DNA from 4 places in the Kocuria sp. MNB10 genome. Region 2 is predicted to be linked to each of the others. Evidence: riboswitches for the same ligand, from Rfam matches in the RefSeq annotation. Region 2 holds a riboswitch; each other region holds the start of a gene.
What was found. Region 2 has a riboswitch for S-adenosylmethionine ahead of ACW9PK_RS01845 (bifunctional o-acetylhomoserine/o-acetylserine sulfhydrylase). Riboswitches for the same ligand answer to the same signal wherever they lie in the genome.
Positions count from the first base shown of each region.

Region 1 (4,508 bases), 1.2 Mb from region 2:
GCTGTTCGGGGCCCGGAACGGGGTCGATGTCCAGGTGGGTGCGCTGCCAGACCCGCCGGGCGGTGTCGCGATCGATGCTCGCGCCTTCCGCGAGGATCGCGATCCCCTCCTCCGGGTGCTGCAGCGCCCACTGCCGCGCGTAGGCGTACGTGTTCACCACGTCCTGCGCACCCGTGGGGTTCAGCTGCAGGAACACCTCCCGCGCGTTGAGGAACCCGTACGTGTTGAACTCCAACTGCCGGTGGAACAGCACGTCCCCCGCCTTCTCCGCGGCGGCCATCACGGGGTCCAGTCCGGACCATGCGGCCACCTGACCGGTGTCCAGCGCGGTGCGCCCGTCCGCGTGCTGCAGGTTCACCACGGTGACGTCCTGGGCGCTCATGCCCGCCGCGCCGAGGGACTGTAGGAGGAAGAAGTACGGATCCGTGCCCTTCGTCGCGGCCACGGACGTGCCCGCGAGATCCGCCACGGTGCGCACGGGGGAGTCCGGGGTGCGCACGAGCGCGGACCACTCGGGCTGTGAGAACAGGTCGATCGTCCTGATCGGCGAGCGGTTGGCACGCGCGAGCAGTGCGGCGGAACCTGCCGTGGAGCCCACGTCCACGACCCCGGCGCGTAGCGACTCGTTGGCCTTGTTGGAACCGGCCGAGTACACCCACGTCACGGTCTGACCGTGGGCCTCGGCGACCTTCTCGAGCCAGCCCTTGGCCTTGATGATCAGGGACAGCGGGTTGTAGGTCGCATAGTCCAGGTAGATCTCGTGCGCGGAACCGCCGGCCACACCGCGGCCCGGACCTTCGCCCTCCATGACGCATCCGCTCAGGGGCAGCGCCAGCGCGGACAGGCCGAGTGCCTGCAGGGCGCGGCGTCGGGACAACTGCGCCATGCGCTCAGCGCTCCACGCCGAGCAAGGCCAACAGGTGGGCGCGCAGCGCGGTGATCTCACTGTCCTCGCGGGAGCGCGGGCGGGCCAGCTCGGGGGAGATGATCTCGGCGATGGTCGCGGGGCCCGTGGCCGTTTCCCGCGCGAGCACCACCACGTGATCGGAGAGCACCAGGGCTTCCTCGACGTCGTGGGTGACCATGAGCACGGTCGTGGGATCGGCGCGGTGCACGTCCAGCAGCAGATCCTGCATCCTGATCCGGGTCAGGGCGTCCAGGGCCCCGAAGGGCTCGTCCAACAGCAGGACCCGCGGGTTCCGTGCCAGGGCCCGGGCGAGGGATGCGCGCTGTGCCATGCCCCCGGAGATCTCCGAGGGACGGTGATTCGCGTGGTGGGACAGGCCGACGAGCTCCAACAGCTGCGCCACCCGCCGCTTCCCTTCCCGGGCGGGAGTCCCGTGGGGCAGACCCAGTGCCACGTTGCGCGCCACGCTGCGCCACGGCAGCAACCGCGGTTCCTGGAAGCCGACGGCGCAGCGCGGGTCGATCTCGCGCACCACCGAGTCGTCGATCCGGACTTCGCCCTCGCTCGCCGTGCCGAGCCCGGCCACGGCGCGTAGCAGGGTGGACTTGCCGCACCCCGAGGGGCCCAGGACGGAGACGATCTCGCCCGGACGCACCGTGAAGGTCACGTCCCTCAGGACGTCGTGGACATGCGCTCCGTGGTGTGCGGGGAAGGACTTGCCGACCCGGTCGAAGGTGACCGCAGCGGCGTCGACGGCAGATTCCGGGCGCGTGAGGATATGGCTCAATTCATCAACTCCATCGTTCCTGGCATTAGCACCTTGCCCGCGTGGGGCTGGTTGCTGCGACGTCAACGAGCCAGGTCTCTCAGCCGCTCCGGATGGGAACCACACCATTGAACGGGCCGGGAGCCCGCGGGTGCAAATCGTGTGACGCGCCGGGGCGCCGTCGTGACGTGCCGTAACCCGAGGTGTTTCCGAGGACCGGGGATCCCCGTTAGGATCGATGCCACAACGATCACGAGTGCCGACGTTTAGCCCTGGCTTGTCGGACGGCAACCCTCTCCCGTAGCGGGGTGCCCCAGGTGAGGATCGGGCCGCATGACACACCGCATGCGGCAAGTACGGCGCCACACAAGCGCGCTGGACCCGCAAGGTAGGCCGCCGTAGGTGGTGCACGGGGCGCGGGTCGTGTTCCTGCTGAGGGGCTGACCGAGATGAGCAAACGGATTTCCGTCAACGCGTTCGACATGACCTGCGTGGATCACCAGAGCTTCGGGTTGTGGCGTCACCCGCGGTCCCGGGCCACCGAGTACAACACCATCGAGTACTGGACGGGGCTGGCCAAGCTGCTGGAGCGGGGCAAGTTCGACGCCCTGTTCCTTGCGGACGTGGTGGGCATCTACGACATCTACAAGAACTCCGCGGCTCCGGCCGTGCGTGACGGGGCCCAGTTCCCGGTCAACGACCCGTTCATGCAGGTCTCGGCCATGGCCGCCGTGACCGAGCACCTGGGCTTCGGCGTGACGAGCGCGGTGACCTACGAGCAGCCCTACACCCTGGCCCGCAAGTACGCCACACTGGATCACCTCACCAAGGGCCGCGTGGGATTCAACGTGGTGACCTCCTACCTTCCGTCCGCTGCGGAGAACCAGGGCCTGCCGCGCCAGATTGAGCACGATACGCGTTACGAGATCGCGGAGGAGTTCCTGGACGTGTGCTACAAGCTTTGGGAGGGCTCGTGGGAGGAGGACGCTGTGGTTCAGAACCGTGAGACGGGTGTCTACGCGGATCCCACCAAGGTCCATCCCATCCGGCACAGCGGGGAGCACTTCACGGTTCCCGGAGCGGGGCTCACGGCACCGTCCCCGCAGCGCACACCGCTGATCTTCCAGGCCGGCGCGTCCTCGCGCGGGCAGGCGTTCGCGGGTAAGCACGCGGAAGCCGTGTTCATCGGCGGGTTGCGCCCGGACCTCACGCGTTTCGTGACTGACAAGATCCGCGACCGGGCTCAGGCCGAGGGCCGCAGCCGTGACGACGTCAAGATCTACGCGATGCTCTCCGTGGTCGTCGCGGACACGGACGAGCAGGCCCAGGAGAAGTACCGCGATTACTTGCAATACGTGGACCTGGAGGCCTCCCAGGCGATCATCGGTGGGTGGTCCGGCGTGGACCTGTCCCAGTTCGACGAGGACGAGGCCTTGAACTACATCAAGACCGACTCCATCCAGTCCTTCCTGACCCCGTTCACGCTGCAGTCCAAGGACAAGCAGTGGACGCGCGAGGAGATCGCCAAGCACTGCGCCCTGGGTGGGATGGGTGCGGTCCTCGTGGGCTCCGCGCAGACCGTCGCGGATCAGCTCGAAACCTGGGTGGACGAGGGCGGCCTGGACGGCATCAACCTGGCCTACCATGTGAGCCCCGGTTCCTTCGAGGACTTCGTGGAGTACGTGGTCCCCGAGTTGCAGAAGCGCGGGCGCTACCGCACCGAGTACGAGGGCACCACCCTGCGCGAGTCCCTCTACGGCGAGGGCCGTCCCCGGGTCAAGGACACCCATCCCGCTGCGAAGTACCGCGGCGCGTTCGTGGGCGAGCCCTCCGTCGCGGACACGCCGTCCCGCGAGCTGGTGGGCTGACACCTCCCTCCAACGACGACGCCGCTCGCACCCGGTCCCGCAGGTCCGGCAGGGCGGCGTCGTCGACCCCGGTCACCGTGACCGCCCCATCCCTGGCGATGGGGAAGAGAGCGACCCCGTCATGACCTTGTGTCAGCTGACGACGACCAGGATTCCCCACTGGGTTCTGCCCTGCGGCGGAGCACCTTGCCGTGGAGGCGTTCGCGGATGACGTCACCGGATCCGCAGTGCCCGGATCCGTGACGGTCGTAGGGTGGAGGAAATGCCCGTGACCCGGAGGGAACCGTGGACGAGGACCTGCTCGGAGTGATCATGCTGTCGTTCAGCACGGTCCTGGTGTGCGTCGTGACAGTGGTGACCGTCAGGGCAGCGGCCGCCGGCTCGCTCGATCGCAACGGGGCCGTGGGCCTCCGGACCCGGCACACGCGCGCGTCCGACGCCGCGTGGTCCGCGGGTCACGCCGCGGCCCTTCCGAGGGTGCGGTGGTCCGTTCCCGTGGCCGTGTGTGCCGTGGTGGCGGCGATCGTGTTGCTCGTTCTGGGGTGGCCCGAATGGGGCATCGTCGCCGGGCTGGTGGGTGTACTGCTGCAGGTCGCGGTGCTGGTGTCCGCCGTGGGGCCGGCCAACCGTGCCGCTCGGCGGGCCGCGCAAAAGTCGGCTCCAGAACCCCGCGCCTGAGACCGGGGCGCGTGAGCGGCGTCGTCGTCCCCCGATGCGACGGGCACGGACCCGTGGACAACTCGGCGTAGCGGCCTAGAGTAGTGACACAGCTCACCTGATAAGGCGACTTACACACACGCAACGAAGGAGTGGCCATGAAGGTTTTCGCGCACACGGAGCCGGGCGGAGCAGCCCAGGAACTCGAGGTGGAACGGCCCGAACTGGAAGGCTCCGCGGTCATGATCCGCGTGACCAATTCGGGGGTCTGCCACTCGGACGTGCACTGCCAGGACGGGTACTTCGACCT
Region 1 covers NZ_CM133411.1:1,578,188-1,582,695, forward strand. The annotation lists gene ACW9PK_RS07075 (aliphatic sulfonate ABC transporter substrate-binding protein) at 1-886, opposite strand, end outside; gene ACW9PK_RS07080 (ABC transporter ATP-binding protein) at 891-1,694, opposite strand; SAM riboswitch class I at 1,702-1,793, opposite strand; SAM riboswitch class IV at 1,922-2,036, shown strand; gene ACW9PK_RS07085 (LLM class flavin-dependent oxidoreductase) at 2,114-3,541, shown strand; gene ACW9PK_RS07090 (SdpI family protein) at 3,827-4,219, shown strand; gene ACW9PK_RS07095 (alcohol dehydrogenase) at 4,357-4,508, shown strand, end outside.
Region 1: another riboswitch for S-adenosylmethionine. It lies ahead of ACW9PK_RS07080 (ABC transporter ATP-binding protein); the one in region 2 lies ahead of ACW9PK_RS01845 (bifunctional o-acetylhomoserine/o-acetylserine sulfhydrylase).

Region 2 (4,508 bases):
CCTGAGCCGGCCCGGGGCCGGGTCACCCAGTCCCGCCAGTCAGGGCCGCGCCCACTGAAGCCGACCCGTTCCCACCGGGTCTCACCGCTGAAGCCGACCCGTCAGGGCTCCCTGCTCAGTCCCGCAGCACGGTCTCCCGCAGCAACATGCCCACCTGCGGAGTTTCGATCAGGAACCCGTCGTGCCCGCTCGGGGACGTGATCGTGTGCAGCTCCTGCTCCCCCGGCAGCGCAGCCACGAGTTCGGCGGATTCCGAGGGGAAGAACAACCGATCGGAGTCCACCGCGGCCACGAGCCACTCGCACCGCGTGCGGGCGAGGACGTCCCGTAGCTCGCCGCGGCCCCGAGCGACGTCGTGCGACATCAAGGTCTCGTTGACACTCAGGTACGAGTTCGCGTCGAAGCGGCCCGCGAGTTTGGACGCCTGGTGGTCCAGGTAGCTCTCCACCTGGTACCGACCGCGGTCCGCGACGTGGGTGGCCTCGGGGTCCTCACGGGGTTGGGGTTCGCGGCCGAAGCGCGTTTCCAGCTCGTGCGCGCTGCGATAGGTGATGTGCGCGATCCGCCGCGCGAGCCCCAGACCCGCCTCCGGGTACTCGCCCGCGTAGTAGTCGCCGCCCCGGAAGTTCGGGTCCTGGCGGATCGCGAGCGACTGTGCCTGTCCCCACGCGAGCTGCTCGGCACCCACGCGCGCGTTGGCCGCGATCACGGCGCACGCGGCCACCCGATCCGGGTGGGACACGGCCCACTCGAGGGCGCGAGCTCCGCCCATGGACCCGCCGATCACGAGCCGCCACCGGGAGACTCCGAGCGCCCGAGCGAGCAGGGCCTCCGCGGTCACCGAGTCCCGCACGGTCACGCGCGGGAAACGCGAGCCCCACGGGACGCCGTCCGGTGCGGGGCTCGCGGGTCCCGTGCTGCCGTAGCACCCACCCAGGATGTTGGCGCACACCACGAAGTAGCGGTCCGTGTCGATCGCGGCACCCGGGCCCACGAGTCCGTCCCACCAACCGTCCGCCGCGGCGGCCGCGCCCTCGGGAGCGCTCGCGGCGTCCTCATGCCCCGCACCACCGCGCGCCACGTGCGTGTCACCCGTGAGCGCGTGCTCGATCAGCACCGCGTTGGAACCGTCCGCCGCGAGCTCGCCCCACGTCTCGTACGCGAGGTGCACGTCCGGCAGCCGGAACCGGGACTCGAGCACGAGCTCGCCGAGTTCGGCCCGCCGTACGACGCCGTCGCACCGCGTGCGCGGCCCGTTGCCCACGACCGTCATGGTCAGTTCCCCGTGTCCTCCGCCGACGACGCCGCGTCGCCGGCAGCGTCGCCGCGCGCACCCACCGCGGCGAATCCGGACTCGAGGTCCGCGAGGATGTCGTCGATGCCCTCGACACCCACGGACAGCCGCACGAATCCCGGTTCCACGCCGGCCGCGAGCTGCTCCTCGTCCTTGAGCTGGGCGTGCGTCGTGGAGGCGGGGTGAATCACGAGCGAGCGCACGTCACCGATGTTCGCCACGTTGGAGTGCAGGCTCAGGGCGTCCACGAACGCGACACCGGCGTCCCGACCGCCGTCGAGCACGAAGCCGAGCACCGACCCGGCGCCGTTGGGCGCGTACTTCAGGGCGCGGTCGTGCCAGCGCGAGGACTCGAGACCGGCGTAGGACACCGAGCGCACCTCGGGGCGGGCCTCGAGCCACTCGGCGACCTTCTGCGCGTTGGCCACGTGACGTTCCATGCGCAACGACAGCGTCTCGATGCCCTGCTCGATCAAGAACGCGTTGAACGGAGAGATCGAGGTCCCCAGATCGCGCAGCAACTGCACGCGCGCTTTGAGGATGTACGAGAGGTTGACGCCGAAGGCCCCGTCGGCACCGAGATCACGGGCGTAGACGAGTCCGTTGTACGTCTCGTCCGGTTGGTTGAAACCGGGGAAGCGCTCGGGGTCCCGCGAGTAGTCGAACGCTCCGGAGTCCACGATGAACCCGCCGATCGCCGTGCCGTGGCCGCCCAGGAACTTGGTGGCCGAGTGCAGCACGATGTCCGCGCCCCACTCGATGGGCCGCACCAGGTAGGGCGTGGCGATCGTGTTGTCCACGATGAGCGGGACACCCGCCTCGTGGGCGATCCCGGCGATCGTCTCGATGTCGAACACGTCGTTGCGGGGGTTCGGGATGGATTCACCGAAGAACGCCACGGTGTTCTCGCGCACCGCGTCCCGCCACTGCGCGGGATTGTCCGGGTCCGAGACGAACGTGGTCTCCACACCCATGCGCGGCAGCGTGTGCTTGAGCAGGTTGTACGACCCGCCGTACAGGGACGGGCTGGCCACCACGTGGGTCCCGGCGCCGCCCAGGTTAAGGATCGCGAGCGTGGCCGCGGCCTGCCCGGAGGAGACCATCAGGGCCCCCACGCCGCCCTCGAGGGACGCGACCCGGTTCTCCACGACCTCCGTGGTGGGGTTGGTCAGGCGCGAGTAGATGGGCCCCATCTCCTCGAGCGCGAACCGGGCCGCCGCCGTGCGGGCGTCCGGGAACACGAAGGACGTGGTCTGGTGGATCGGCAGGGCGCGCGACCCGGTCACAGGGTCGGGGTTCTGGCCCGCGTGGATCTGTCGGGTTTCGAACGACCAGCCCTGGGGATTGTCGGGGGTGGGAGCGGTGCTCATGGCCGTACTCCTTCTCGGAGGGATCAGGGGTCCGGTGGCGATCCGCACGGTGCCCGTGCTGTGACCGGGCACCAACGACCCGCGCTTGCCGCATGACGTCGGTCGACGCCACGGCCAGGTCCTCACCCAGGGCACCCCACCGCGGAAGGGAGGGTTGCCGGTCAGCTAGCTGGGGCTTCGCGCTGACTCTCGTGACCTATTACCTCATTGTCCGAACCCGGCGGGGCGGGAGTCAAGCCGGGGACGCTGCGAGCGGGCTCGGGGTCAGTGGCCGCTCGTTCCTGCTGTTCCATCTCCCGGGTGTGCAGTTCCCGGTCCTTCATCTCACGTGGATGGACGTAGAACAGACCCGTGAGCACCGCGATCACGAACACCGCGAGCATCACGAAGAACAACGGCCGCACGCCGGTCAGGTAGATGACGGGGATGGCCAGCACCGTGACCAACCCGCCCCCGAAGAACGGTTCGAACACCAGCTGTTTGTAACCGAACGCCTCGAACACCGGGTCTTGGCCTCCGGGTCCACCACGCGCATGAGGATCAGCCCGGTGGCGGTCACCCCCATGGACGGGTGGTAGTCACCGATACCGCGCGCGAGCCAGTAGCGACCGATGATGTGGGGTGCCAACCACAAGAAAATGGCCACGTTGAACGCGATGCCGACCACCGCCAGGATGGTGAACGCCGCCAGCCACGGCCGCGATGGACATGTGCAGGGAGAACGGTTCCACGGAGGACGGGCAGCTGGTCATGGTGCCAGCGGAGTAGTACTCGTCGCTGCGGAACAGGCTCTGGACCCAACCCACCTTGACGCGCACGAACTTCCCCAGGAGCAGGGCGACTCGGAGGATCAGGAGTGTGAAACCGACGGCATTTGCGGACACGGGAACCACCTCGTAGTGATCGGGATCGATATCGGTCTCAGGTCACATATCGAGGGCTCGGTCGGAGACTCCCCGGCTGATGCTGCGGACTCCAGCCTCTGAGATGCGCGTCTCGTTGACCTGGACCAACACAGTCCCCGCCCGGATCAGCCGTCCCGATGTCAGGTCTCGGGAGGTGCGGAGAGCCGGCCCTGCCCACCGGACCGGGCGGCGCAGGTCACACACTCGCCGGGCTCGCGCTCGATTTGGTGGCCCGTGTGGCCGGTGCCACCATGGCGTCATGAACTTGGATCACGTTTCCTTCGCGGCTCAGCCCGACGGCCTCGAGGCCACCACCGAACGCATCGCGAACCGGTTGGGGATCGAACCGGTCAAGGGCGGTGTGCACCCCCGTTTCGGCACCCGGAACATGATCCTGCCGCTCACCGACCACCAGTACGTGGAGGTCGTCACGGTGCTCGAGCACCCCGCCGCGGAGAAGGCGCCGTTCGGTCAGGCCGTCCGTGCCCGTTCCGATGCCGGCGGCGGCTGGCTCGGCTGGGTCGTAGAGGTCCCCGACCTCGCGCCCTTCGAGGCCAAGCTGGGCCGCCCCTCCGTGCCCGGTGGCCGGTTGTTCCCCGACGGTCGGCAGCTCGAATGGCATCAGATCGGCGTGAAGGGTTTGATCTCCGACCCGCAGTTGCCGTTCATGGTGCACTTCGATTCCGAGGACGAGATGCACCCGTCCCAGGCGCGGATCACGGACGTCCGGTTGAGCGGAATGGAGATCGCCGGCTCCCCCGACCGCGTCACGGAGTGGCTCGGCGGTCCCGTGGAGGACGTCCTGGGCTCGCTGGACGTCACCTGGTGCGCCCCCAATGGCACCCCCGGGGTCATGGCCGTCTCGTTCGACACCCCGGACGGCACCGTCACCATTTGATCTGGTTCCCTTCGGTGCGGCCGACGACGCCGCTCCGCCCG
Region 2 covers NZ_CM133411.1:413,091-417,598, forward strand. The annotation lists gene ACW9PK_RS01835 (SGNH/GDSL hydrolase family protein) at 1-5, shown strand, start outside; gene metX (homoserine O-acetyltransferase MetX) at 116-1,273, opposite strand; gene ACW9PK_RS01845 (bifunctional o-acetylhomoserine/o-acetylserine sulfhydrylase) at 1,276-2,664, opposite strand; SAM riboswitch class IV at 2,741-2,861, opposite strand; gene ACW9PK_RS01850 (hypothetical protein) at 2,826-3,137, opposite strand; gene ACW9PK_RS01855 (VOC family protein) at 3,829-4,467, shown strand.

Region 3 (4,508 bases), 1.1 Mb from region 2:
CGTCCGTCCCGCCCTCCGACGACGACGCCGCGGGCCTCGGTCGCGTGGTGCGCTGCTCGATCTCCTTGGGCGCCCCCGAGTACTGCACCACGTGCTGCACGAAGACCCCGGGGGTCACGATGTGGTCCGGGTCCAACTCGCCCGGGGCCACGACCTCCTCGACCTCCGCAAACGTGATCCGTGCGGCCGTGGCGCACACCGGGTTGAAATTGCGCGAGGTCCGCCGGTAGATCAGGTTGCCGTCCGTGTCCCCTCGCCACGCGTGCACCAGGGCGATGTCCGCGACGATCCCGCGTTCCAGGATGTAGGTGCGCCCGTCGAACTCCGCGGTGGGCTTCCCCTCCGCCACGCGCGTGCCCACACCGGTGGCGGTGTAGAACGCGGGGATCCCCGCACCGCCCGCGCGCAGCCGTTCGGCGAGCGTGCCCTGCGGGTTGAACTCGACCTCGAGCTCACCCTCCAGGTACTGGCGGGCGAACTCCTTGTTCTCCCCCACGTACGAGGACAGCACCTTACTCACCTGCTTGTTCTCCAGCAGCAGACCGAGCCCCTTGCCGTCCACGCCCATGTTGTTGGACACCACGGTCAGGTCCTTGGCTCCGTTGTCCCGGACCGCTTCGATGAGGTCCCGCGGGATCCCGGACAGTCCGAAACCGCCCACCGCCACGGTCATCCCGTCCCGCAGCGTCTCGGCGAGCAACTCGGCCACGTTGTCCCTGAGTTTGGACATGGTCACCCCTCCAGTGCGTGATCTGCCTCTTAGGCTAGAAAGTGACCACATCTTGGTCAATGCTTCACCCGTAATCGTCGATGAAGGGATCACAATCTGAAAAACTGTCGCTAGTCTGTCCATATTGTGAACGTCCCGACGCAGGAGCGTGTATGACCCCGCAGAAATCCCGGAACCCGCAGCCCTCCCCGCAGGGCACGCAGGTGGTCTCCCGGATCGCCGCGATCCTGCAGGCCGTGGCATCCGGGGAGTCAACCGGATCCACCGCGGCCATCGCCCACCGCACGGGGCTGACCCGGCCCACCGCGCACCGATTGCTCGCAGCGCTCGCCGCCGAGGGGCTCGTGGACCGCACGGAGGACGGCAACTGGGCCCTGGGTCCCGAACTGCACATCCTGGGCACGGTGGCCGCCCAACGTTATCCCGCCCAGGACCTCGCGACCCCGTGCCTGCAGCGGCTCGCCGAGGCCACGGGCGAGTCCGCGTTCTTCTCCGCTCGCCGCGGCAACGAGGTCATCTGCCTGGCCCGGGTGGAGGGGGCGTTCCCGGTGCGCTCGCACGTGCTCTACGAGGGTCTGCGGTTGCCCCTGGGCGTGGCCTCTGCGGGACTCGCGATCCTCGGTCACCTACCCCCGGACCAATTGGAGACCGCCCTCGCGGACACCCGGGAGGAGCGGACGCGCCTCGGTCCACAGCACGACGACGCTCACGTCCGCCGCCTCGTCGCCCAGGTCCGGGAGGACGGCTGGTCCCTGAACCCCGGACGTATTGTGGAGGGCTCGTGGGGCATGGCGGCCGCGGTGTTCGACGCGACCGGCCAACCCCGCTACGCGCTCTCCCTGACGGGGATCGAACCCCGGTTCACCACGGAACGCAGACCCCGCCTCGGGGCGGCTTTGCTGGACCAGGCCCACAGGCTCTCCGCGGCGCTGCGCGCGGGGGCCACGACCGTGTGAACCGGACGCAGCGGCGTCGTCCCGTACCGTCAGACCCCGCGTCCTCGCACCCCGGAACATCTGTGCCCCGATACCGCACGCGTTGTGCGACTGCGGGTGTTTTTTCGGGACACAGATGTTCGGGCCCTTGGCCGGAGAGGGGCCGTGGAACGCGGGCCATTGCCTCGACACCGAACGGCAGCGAGGGTGGACGCGGCGACGTCGCCCCGCGCTCAGGACGCCGTCCAGCCACCGTCCATCGTGTAGGACGCACCCGTGACCATGCCCGCGGACGGGCCGGCCAGGAACGCGATGAGCTCGCCAACCTCCTCGGGTTCCACGAGGCGCTTGATCGCGGACTCGGTGAGCATGATCTTCTCGATCACCTGGTCCTCGGGGATCCTGTGGGTCGCGGCCTGGTCCTTGATCTGCTTGTCCACGAGCGGGGTGTGCACGTAGCTGGGGTTGACGCAGTTGCTGGTCACACCGTGCTCAGCGCCCTCCAGGGCCACGGTCTTGGACAGCCCTTCGAGCCCGTGCTTGGCCGTGACGTACGCGGATTTGTACGCGGACGCGCGCAGACCGTGGATGGAGGAGACGTTGATGATTCGGCCCCATCCGCGCTCGTACATGTGCGGCAGTGCGGCACGGATCAGCAGGAACGGAGCCTCGAGCATGAGCGTGAGGATGCGGTGGAAGTCCGCGGGGTCGAAGTCCTGCACGGGTGTCACCTTTTGGATCCCCGCGTTGTTGACCAGGATGTCCACGTCCAGGCCCAGTTCGGCGAGCGCGGCGGTGTCCGAGAGGTCCACGACCCAGGCTTCCCCGCCCACCTCGGAGGCCGTCGTCTGAGCGGCTTCTTCATTGATATCCGCGACGACCACGTGGGCGCCGCGGTCCGCGAACGCCTGCACGGCGGCGCGGCCGATCCCGCTGGCCCCACCGGTGACCAGGGCCTTCTTCCCCTCGAGCGATTGCTCCATGACAGCCTCTTTGCGCGTGGACGGTTCTCCTACCGCGTCACGCTACGCCCCGGGGGGCCGCCGGGTCACGATCCGGAACGGACCACCCCGGACCAGCTACGAGTCATGGCCCGCACCGGGGGCCGCCCGGTCACGGAAGCCCCGGTGACCCGAGCCCGAGGGGCCGGGCAGGAGGAACCCGGGGAGCGGCGTCGTCGTCCGACACGCCCCGGCTGGCGTCCACTCCTCGCGATGCTGTTGGATGGAGCAGTACCCATCCAGAGCGGCCGAGAGATCTGGCTCGTGGAAGCCGCAGCAACCGGGGTGACACCGGTGCTAACGCCAGGACCGATGGAAAGGATCAGCACAGCCATGCCCTTGAACACCGATCGCATCCAGACCACCCACGTGGGGTCCCTCCCCCGCACGCCGCAGTTGCTCGAGGCCAACAACCGCTTCCAGGCCGGGGAGATCGACCTGGCGCAGTTGGGTGAGGCGCTGGACGCCGGGGTGATCGACGTCGTGCGCAAGCAGCGGGAGATCGGCCTGGACATCGTCAATGACGGCGAGTACGGCCACACCACGTCCGGCGCCGTGGATTACGGGGCCTGGTGGAACTACTCGTTCCACCGCCTGGGCGGGCTGACCCCCACGGACGAGGACCGCTGGCAGACGGCGGAGACGCTGCGCTCGTCGCCGGGCAACATCGTGCTCACGAGCTTCCCGGACCGCCGCGATCGCTCCAAGTTCCGGGAGGCCTACGAGGATCCCACGGCCGGGGTCCTGGCCCACCGCGCAAGCGTGTCCCAGCCGAAGATCACGGGCCCGCTGACCTACACGGGTCAGGAAGCCGTGGCCGGTGACATCCGCCGGATTAAGGAGGCCATGGCCGAGACCGGGGCCACGCAGGGGTTCGTGGCAGCGCTGTCCCCCGGCTCGTGCGCGCGCGTGAAGAACGAGTACTACGCGAGCGACGAGGAACTGGTCTACGCGTGCGCGGACGTGATGCGCGAGGAGTACAAGGCCATCGTAGACGCCGGGTTGACCGTGCAGATCGACGACCCCTCGATCGCCGAGTCCTGGGACCAGATCAATCCCGAGCCCACCGTGGAGGACTACCTGGCCTTCACCCAGCTGCGCGTGGACGCGCTGAACTACGCACTGCGCGACCTCCCCGAGGAGCAGATCCGCTTCCACCTGTGCTGGGGTTCGTGGCACGGCCCGCACACCACGGACCTCGAGTTCAAGTACCTCGTGGACCTCATGCTCACCATCCGCGCGCAGGGCTACAGCTTCGAGGCGTCCAGCCCGCGCCACGGCCACGAATGGAAGGTCTGGAAGGACCACCAGCTGCCCGAGGGCAAGGTGGTCTACCCCGGTTTCGTCTCCCACTCGACCAACGTGGTGGAGCACCCCGAGCTCGTGGCGGACCGGATCGAGCAGTACGCGTCCGTGGTGGGCAAGGAGAACGTGATCGCCTCCACGGACTGCGGTCTGGGCGGGCGGTTGCACCCGCAGATCGCGCTGGCCAAGCTCGAGTCCCTCGTGGAGGGTGCGCGGATCGCGTCCGAGCGCCTGTTCTGATCAGGCCGCGCGACTGGTCCTGCAGCTTTTAGTCCCACCGCGTCGCTGACCGTTCCGGCTCCCCGATCTTCCCGGACGACGACGCCGCCCGCCCCCTTCCGCTGCGCCCGCACCTTCCACGGTGCGGCACGGCGGGAGGGGGCGTTGCCGTGTCATGAACGCGTCACAACGGCCGGCATGCTGCCCGCCCGGGTGAACGGCCCGGGAAAAATATACGATTTAATACACGAAATGTGTGGCGCGCTTCACATTCTTTCGTACACTTATTTCGAGACCAATCGGTCGGTTATTCCCCTG
Region 3 covers NZ_CM133411.1:1,541,520-1,546,027, reverse strand. The annotation lists gene ACW9PK_RS06925 (CoA transferase subunit A) at 1-730, opposite strand, end outside; gene ACW9PK_RS06920 (IclR family transcriptional regulator) at 883-1,686, shown strand; gene ACW9PK_RS06915 (3-hydroxybutyrate dehydrogenase) at 1,899-2,648, opposite strand; SAM riboswitch class I at 2,899-2,985, shown strand; gene ACW9PK_RS06910 (cobalamin-independent methionine synthase II family protein) at 3,000-4,211, shown strand.
Region 3: another riboswitch for S-adenosylmethionine. It lies ahead of ACW9PK_RS06910 (cobalamin-independent methionine synthase II family protein); the one in region 2 lies ahead of ACW9PK_RS01845 (bifunctional o-acetylhomoserine/o-acetylserine sulfhydrylase).

Region 4 (4,508 bases), 1.2 Mb from region 2:
GTCCGCGTGGCCATGATCCCGGGGACCGCGCACGCCATGGACGAGAGCATGGCCACGAATGCGCGGCCGTCCAGCCCGCTGCGCGCCATGATCTTGTCCATCAGGAATGCCGCGCGGGACATGTATCCCACCGATTCCAGGATCGAGATCATGAGGTAGAGGAAGAAGATCTGGGGCAGGAACACCAGCACCCCGCCCACACCGCCGATCAGTGCGGTACCCACGAAGTCCGCGAAGAACCCCGACCCCAGGTTCTCGGATGCCGCCGCACCCAGGGAGTCGAAGACCCCCTGGATCGCATCCTGGATGGGGGCGGCCACGGTGAAGATGACCTGGAAGAACCCGAACATCACGCCGAAGAAGACCAGCGTTCCCCACACGGGGTGCAGCAGGACGCGGTCGATCCCCGTGGTGGCCCGCGACTCGTGCGGTGCCCGGTAGCTCGCGGCGTCCAGCACGGAACGGATCCAGGCGCCGAGCTGGGCCTGATCCCCCGTGGGCGGCGGGACGAGTGCCACGGGCCACTGGGCGGCGCGGCCCAGCAGCTCCCGGACGTCGTCGATCCCCCGGCCCTTGTGCGCCACGGTCTCCGCCACGGGCACCCCGAGCGCTCGGGAGAGGGCGGCGGTGTCGATGTCCCCGCCGTGGCCGCGCAGCTCGTCGATCATGGTCAGCACCACCGCGGTGGGCCGCCCCAGCGCGAGCGCCTCCGCGCACAGTCCCAGGGCGCGGTGCATGGTCGTGGCGTCCAGCACCACGAGCAGGGCACCGGGTGCCTCGTCGGTTTCCAGGGCTCCCGTGAGGTGGTCCAGGACCACCTGCTCGTCCGGGCTCGCGGGTTCGAGCGAGTACGTCCCGGGGAGGTCGGTGAGCGTGATCCTGCCGGCGGGGGTGGCGGCCACACCTCGCGAGCGCGTGACGGTCACGCCGGGGTAGTTACCCGTGGCGGCGGTCAGGCCGGTGAGCCGGTTGAACAGGGAGGACTTGCCGGTGTTGGGGCATCCGATCAGGGCCACCTCGGCGGCGTCCAGGGACACGGTGTTCCCACGCCCCTCGGGTGCATGACAGGTCACGACGCCGACCGGGCGAGTTCGGGTCGATCACTCACCGCCGCGGAACCGGCCACCGTGATCATGCGTGCTTGTTCCTTGCGCAGGCAGATGTCCGCGCCGCACACGCGGAACAGGATCGGGCACCCCATGGGGGCGCGTCGCACGCACGTGACCTCTTCGTCGGGGCGGAAGCCCAGGGCCTCGAGGCGACGGCGTACGGCGGGATCCGCGGCCTGCAGCACTGAGTCGACCCGTTGGGAATCACCCGGCTTCATGTCACACAGTGTCGTGCCGCTTGCCGCGACAGCGGTTTTACGCGCGGACCTCATGGCCGTGCCCCCTTTTCCTGGTGGACCCGGGTCACTCCTCCCCGCCGAATCGTGTCGGCGGATGCTCCGGGCGCATTTACTGTGCGCCTGAAATACGAGTAAGGCAAGGCTCACCTTTCCTAATCTAAGTGATTCAGAACACCGTGTTATCCGAGGTCATCGAGTCATTTTTCTGGATCAATCTCACCCGCTTTCGGGCGGCTGCGATCCGCACGGTTTGGTCCGTCACCCACGCGCGCGACACAATAGACGCACCATCCCGAGCGGCCGAGAGACCTGGATCCATGACGCCGCAGCAACCCGCAGTGCTCGGCCAACTGCACGGTGCTACCGTCAGGACCGATGGAGTGCTGCGCGGCCCCGGGCAGCTGTCGGACGGGAGCCGTACCCGGCCGACGAGGAGGACATCCATGGCCGAGCACCAGTTCGGTTTCCGCACCCGCGCCCTGCACGCCGGCGGCACCCCGGACGCCGAGCACGGCGCCCGCTCCGTGCCCATCTACCAGACCAGCTCGTTCGTCTTCAAGGACGCCGACGACGCCGCCAACCTGTTCGCGCTGCAGAAGTACGGCAACATTTACTCGCGCATCGGCAACCCCACCGTGGCGGCCTTGGAAGAGCGCATCGCCTCCCTCGAGGGCGGGATCGGGGCGGTCGCCACGTCCTCCGGGATGGCCGCCGAGTTCATCACGTTCGCCACGCTGTGTGGCCAGGGTGACCACGTGGTGGCCTCGTCCCAGCTCTACGGCGGAACGGTCACCCAGCTGGACGTGACCCTGCGTCGCTTCGGTGTGGAAACCACCTTCGTCCCCGGGACCGACCCGGCGGACTACAAGGCTGCGATCACCGAGCACACCAAGGCCGTGTACACCGAACTCGTGGCCAACCCGTCCGGCGAGATCGCCGATCTGGAGGGGCTCGCCGCGGTGGCCCGCGAGGCGGGTGTCCCGCTGATCGTGGACGCGACCCTCAACACCCCGTACCTGTGCCGCCCGTTCGAGCACGGCGCGGACATCGTGATCCACTCGATCACCAAGTTCCTGGGCGGGCACGGTAACACCCTGGGCGGCGTGGTGGTCGAATCCGGCGGCTTCGACTGGGGCAACGGGAAGTTCCCGGCCATGACCGAACCGGTTCCCTCGTACAACAACGTGTCGTGGTGGGGGAACTTCGGTGAGTACGGATTCCTGACCAAGCTCCGTTCGGAACAGCTGCGCGACATCGGGGCGTCCCTGACCCCGCAGGCCGCGTGGAACCTGCTGCAGGGTGTGGAGACCCTCCCCCAGCGCATGGACGCCCACGTGGCGAACGCGCAGGAGGTCGTGCAGTGGCTCGCCACGGATCCACGCATCTCCTACGTCAATTACGCGGGACTCGAGGACCACCCCCACCACGAACGCGCGCAGAAGTACCTGCCCCACGGCATCGGATCCGTCTTCGCCTTCGGTGTGGCTGGCACGGACGAGTTGAGCGGCCGTGAGGTGGGCGCCCGATTCATCGGGAGCCTGCAACTGGCCTCACACCTGGCCAACATCGGGGACGCCCGCACCCTCGTGCTGCACCCCGCGTCCACGACCCACCAGCAGTTGAGCTCCGAACAGCTCGCCGCGGGCGGGGTCAAGGAGGACCTGATCCGGATCTCCGTGGGTCTCGAGGACACCGCGGACATCCTGTGGGACCTGGACCAGGCACTGAGCGCAGCCAGCGGAAGGGACCGGGAGGGCGGCGTCGTCGCCCCCTCCGCCGCGCTCACGGGCGCGGCGCGCACCACCCTGGACCAGGGCAACAGTGCGGCGGCCTGCGCGCTGCCCGGAGACGAAGGAGAACAGGCATGAGCACGCAACGCACCTGGGTGGGCCCCAGCGCCCCCGAACGGCTCGGCATCCTCCGAGGCACGCGCTCGATCGCGATCGTGGGGATGTCCAACAAGCCGTCCCGTGCGAGCTACTTCGTGGCCACGTACCTGCAGTCGTCGAGCCCGTACCGCGTGTACTTCGTGAACCCCGTGCTGGACGAGGTGCTGGGCCAGAAGGCCTACCCGTCGCTCGCGGAGCTGCCCGAGGTCCCGGACCTCGTGGACGTGTTCCGCAAGGACGCGGACCTGCCCGGCGTGGCACGGGAGGCCGTAGCCGTGGGCGCCAAGACCCTGTGGCTGCAGCTGGGCTCGTGGAACGAGGAAGCGGCGGCCATCGCGGAGGACGCCGGGCTGGACGTGGTGATGGACCAGTGCGTGAAGATCGAGCACGCGCGCTTCCACGGCGGTCTCCACCTGGCCGGGTTCAACACCGGAGTGATCTCCTCGAAGCGCCAGGTCCTGGCCTGAGAGCGGGGCGCGACGGTGCCGGCGCACGGCCGCCGACGCTGCGCCTCGCTCACGCCAGGCGCAACACCGCCGCCACCCGCTGCCAGCCCTGCGACTCGCGCTGGCCCACCTGGTCCTCCGGGACCACGGTGTAGAGCCGCTGCGCATCGGCCAGGAACGCTTCATTGGCCATGGTCGAGACGAGCGGGTCCAGCACCTCGGACGAATCACGTTCCGTGCTGGGATCCGCGACCAGCGGCCCCATGAACGCCACCTCGTCCTGGACGCTCAGGGTGGAGTGCACCACGGGGTGACCCCACTCGTCCACCTCGAAGCGGGACCAGTCGCCCATGGGGGCGTCGAAGAGTCCGGCATCCCCGGGGAGGCCCAGGCCGCGGTCGAGATCCTGCACCGCGCCGGAGAGCAGCACCTGCGAGGAGAGCACCTCGCGGCCCGCCGCGGCCACCGCCTCCCGGACCGCATCGGCTTCCGAGGGCTCGCACACCAGGACCAGCTCCTCGTCTCCCACGGTGTCCTGGGGGAGGGAACCGTTCCATGCCCGAACGCCCTGCGGGGCCTCGTCCTCGCGGATGGCGGCCCAGCCGCCCGCCCAGGCCTCGAGATCCGACTGCCACTGCTGTGTCATGAGCTGCTCCATCCGCGGGAAAACGTCCCTCCCGAGTATGCCACCGGCTGCCCGCCGGGCCGTCGGGCACCGGGTGCGCGCCCATTCTCTATGCTTGGCCGGTAAGAGTTCCCACGCGGAACACATCCGACAGGCCCATCACGTGCGAGGAGTCGCGTTCGTGTCAGTCAAGAAGACCC
Region 4 covers NZ_CM133411.1:1,566,477-1,570,984, reverse strand. The annotation lists gene feoB (ferrous iron transporter B) at 1-1,037, opposite strand, end outside; gene ACW9PK_RS07035 (FeoA family protein) at 1,070-1,327, opposite strand; SAM riboswitch class I at 1,633-1,730, shown strand; gene ACW9PK_RS07030 (O-acetylhomoserine aminocarboxypropyltransferase/cysteine synthase family protein) at 1,792-3,216, shown strand; gene ACW9PK_RS07025 (CoA-binding protein) at 3,213-3,704, shown strand; gene ACW9PK_RS07020 (hypothetical protein) at 3,754-4,329, opposite strand; gene ACW9PK_RS07015 (YkvI family membrane protein) at 4,490-4,508, shown strand, end outside.
Region 4: another riboswitch for S-adenosylmethionine. It lies ahead of ACW9PK_RS07030 (O-acetylhomoserine aminocarboxypropyltransferase/cysteine synthase family protein); the one in region 2 lies ahead of ACW9PK_RS01845 (bifunctional o-acetylhomoserine/o-acetylserine sulfhydrylase).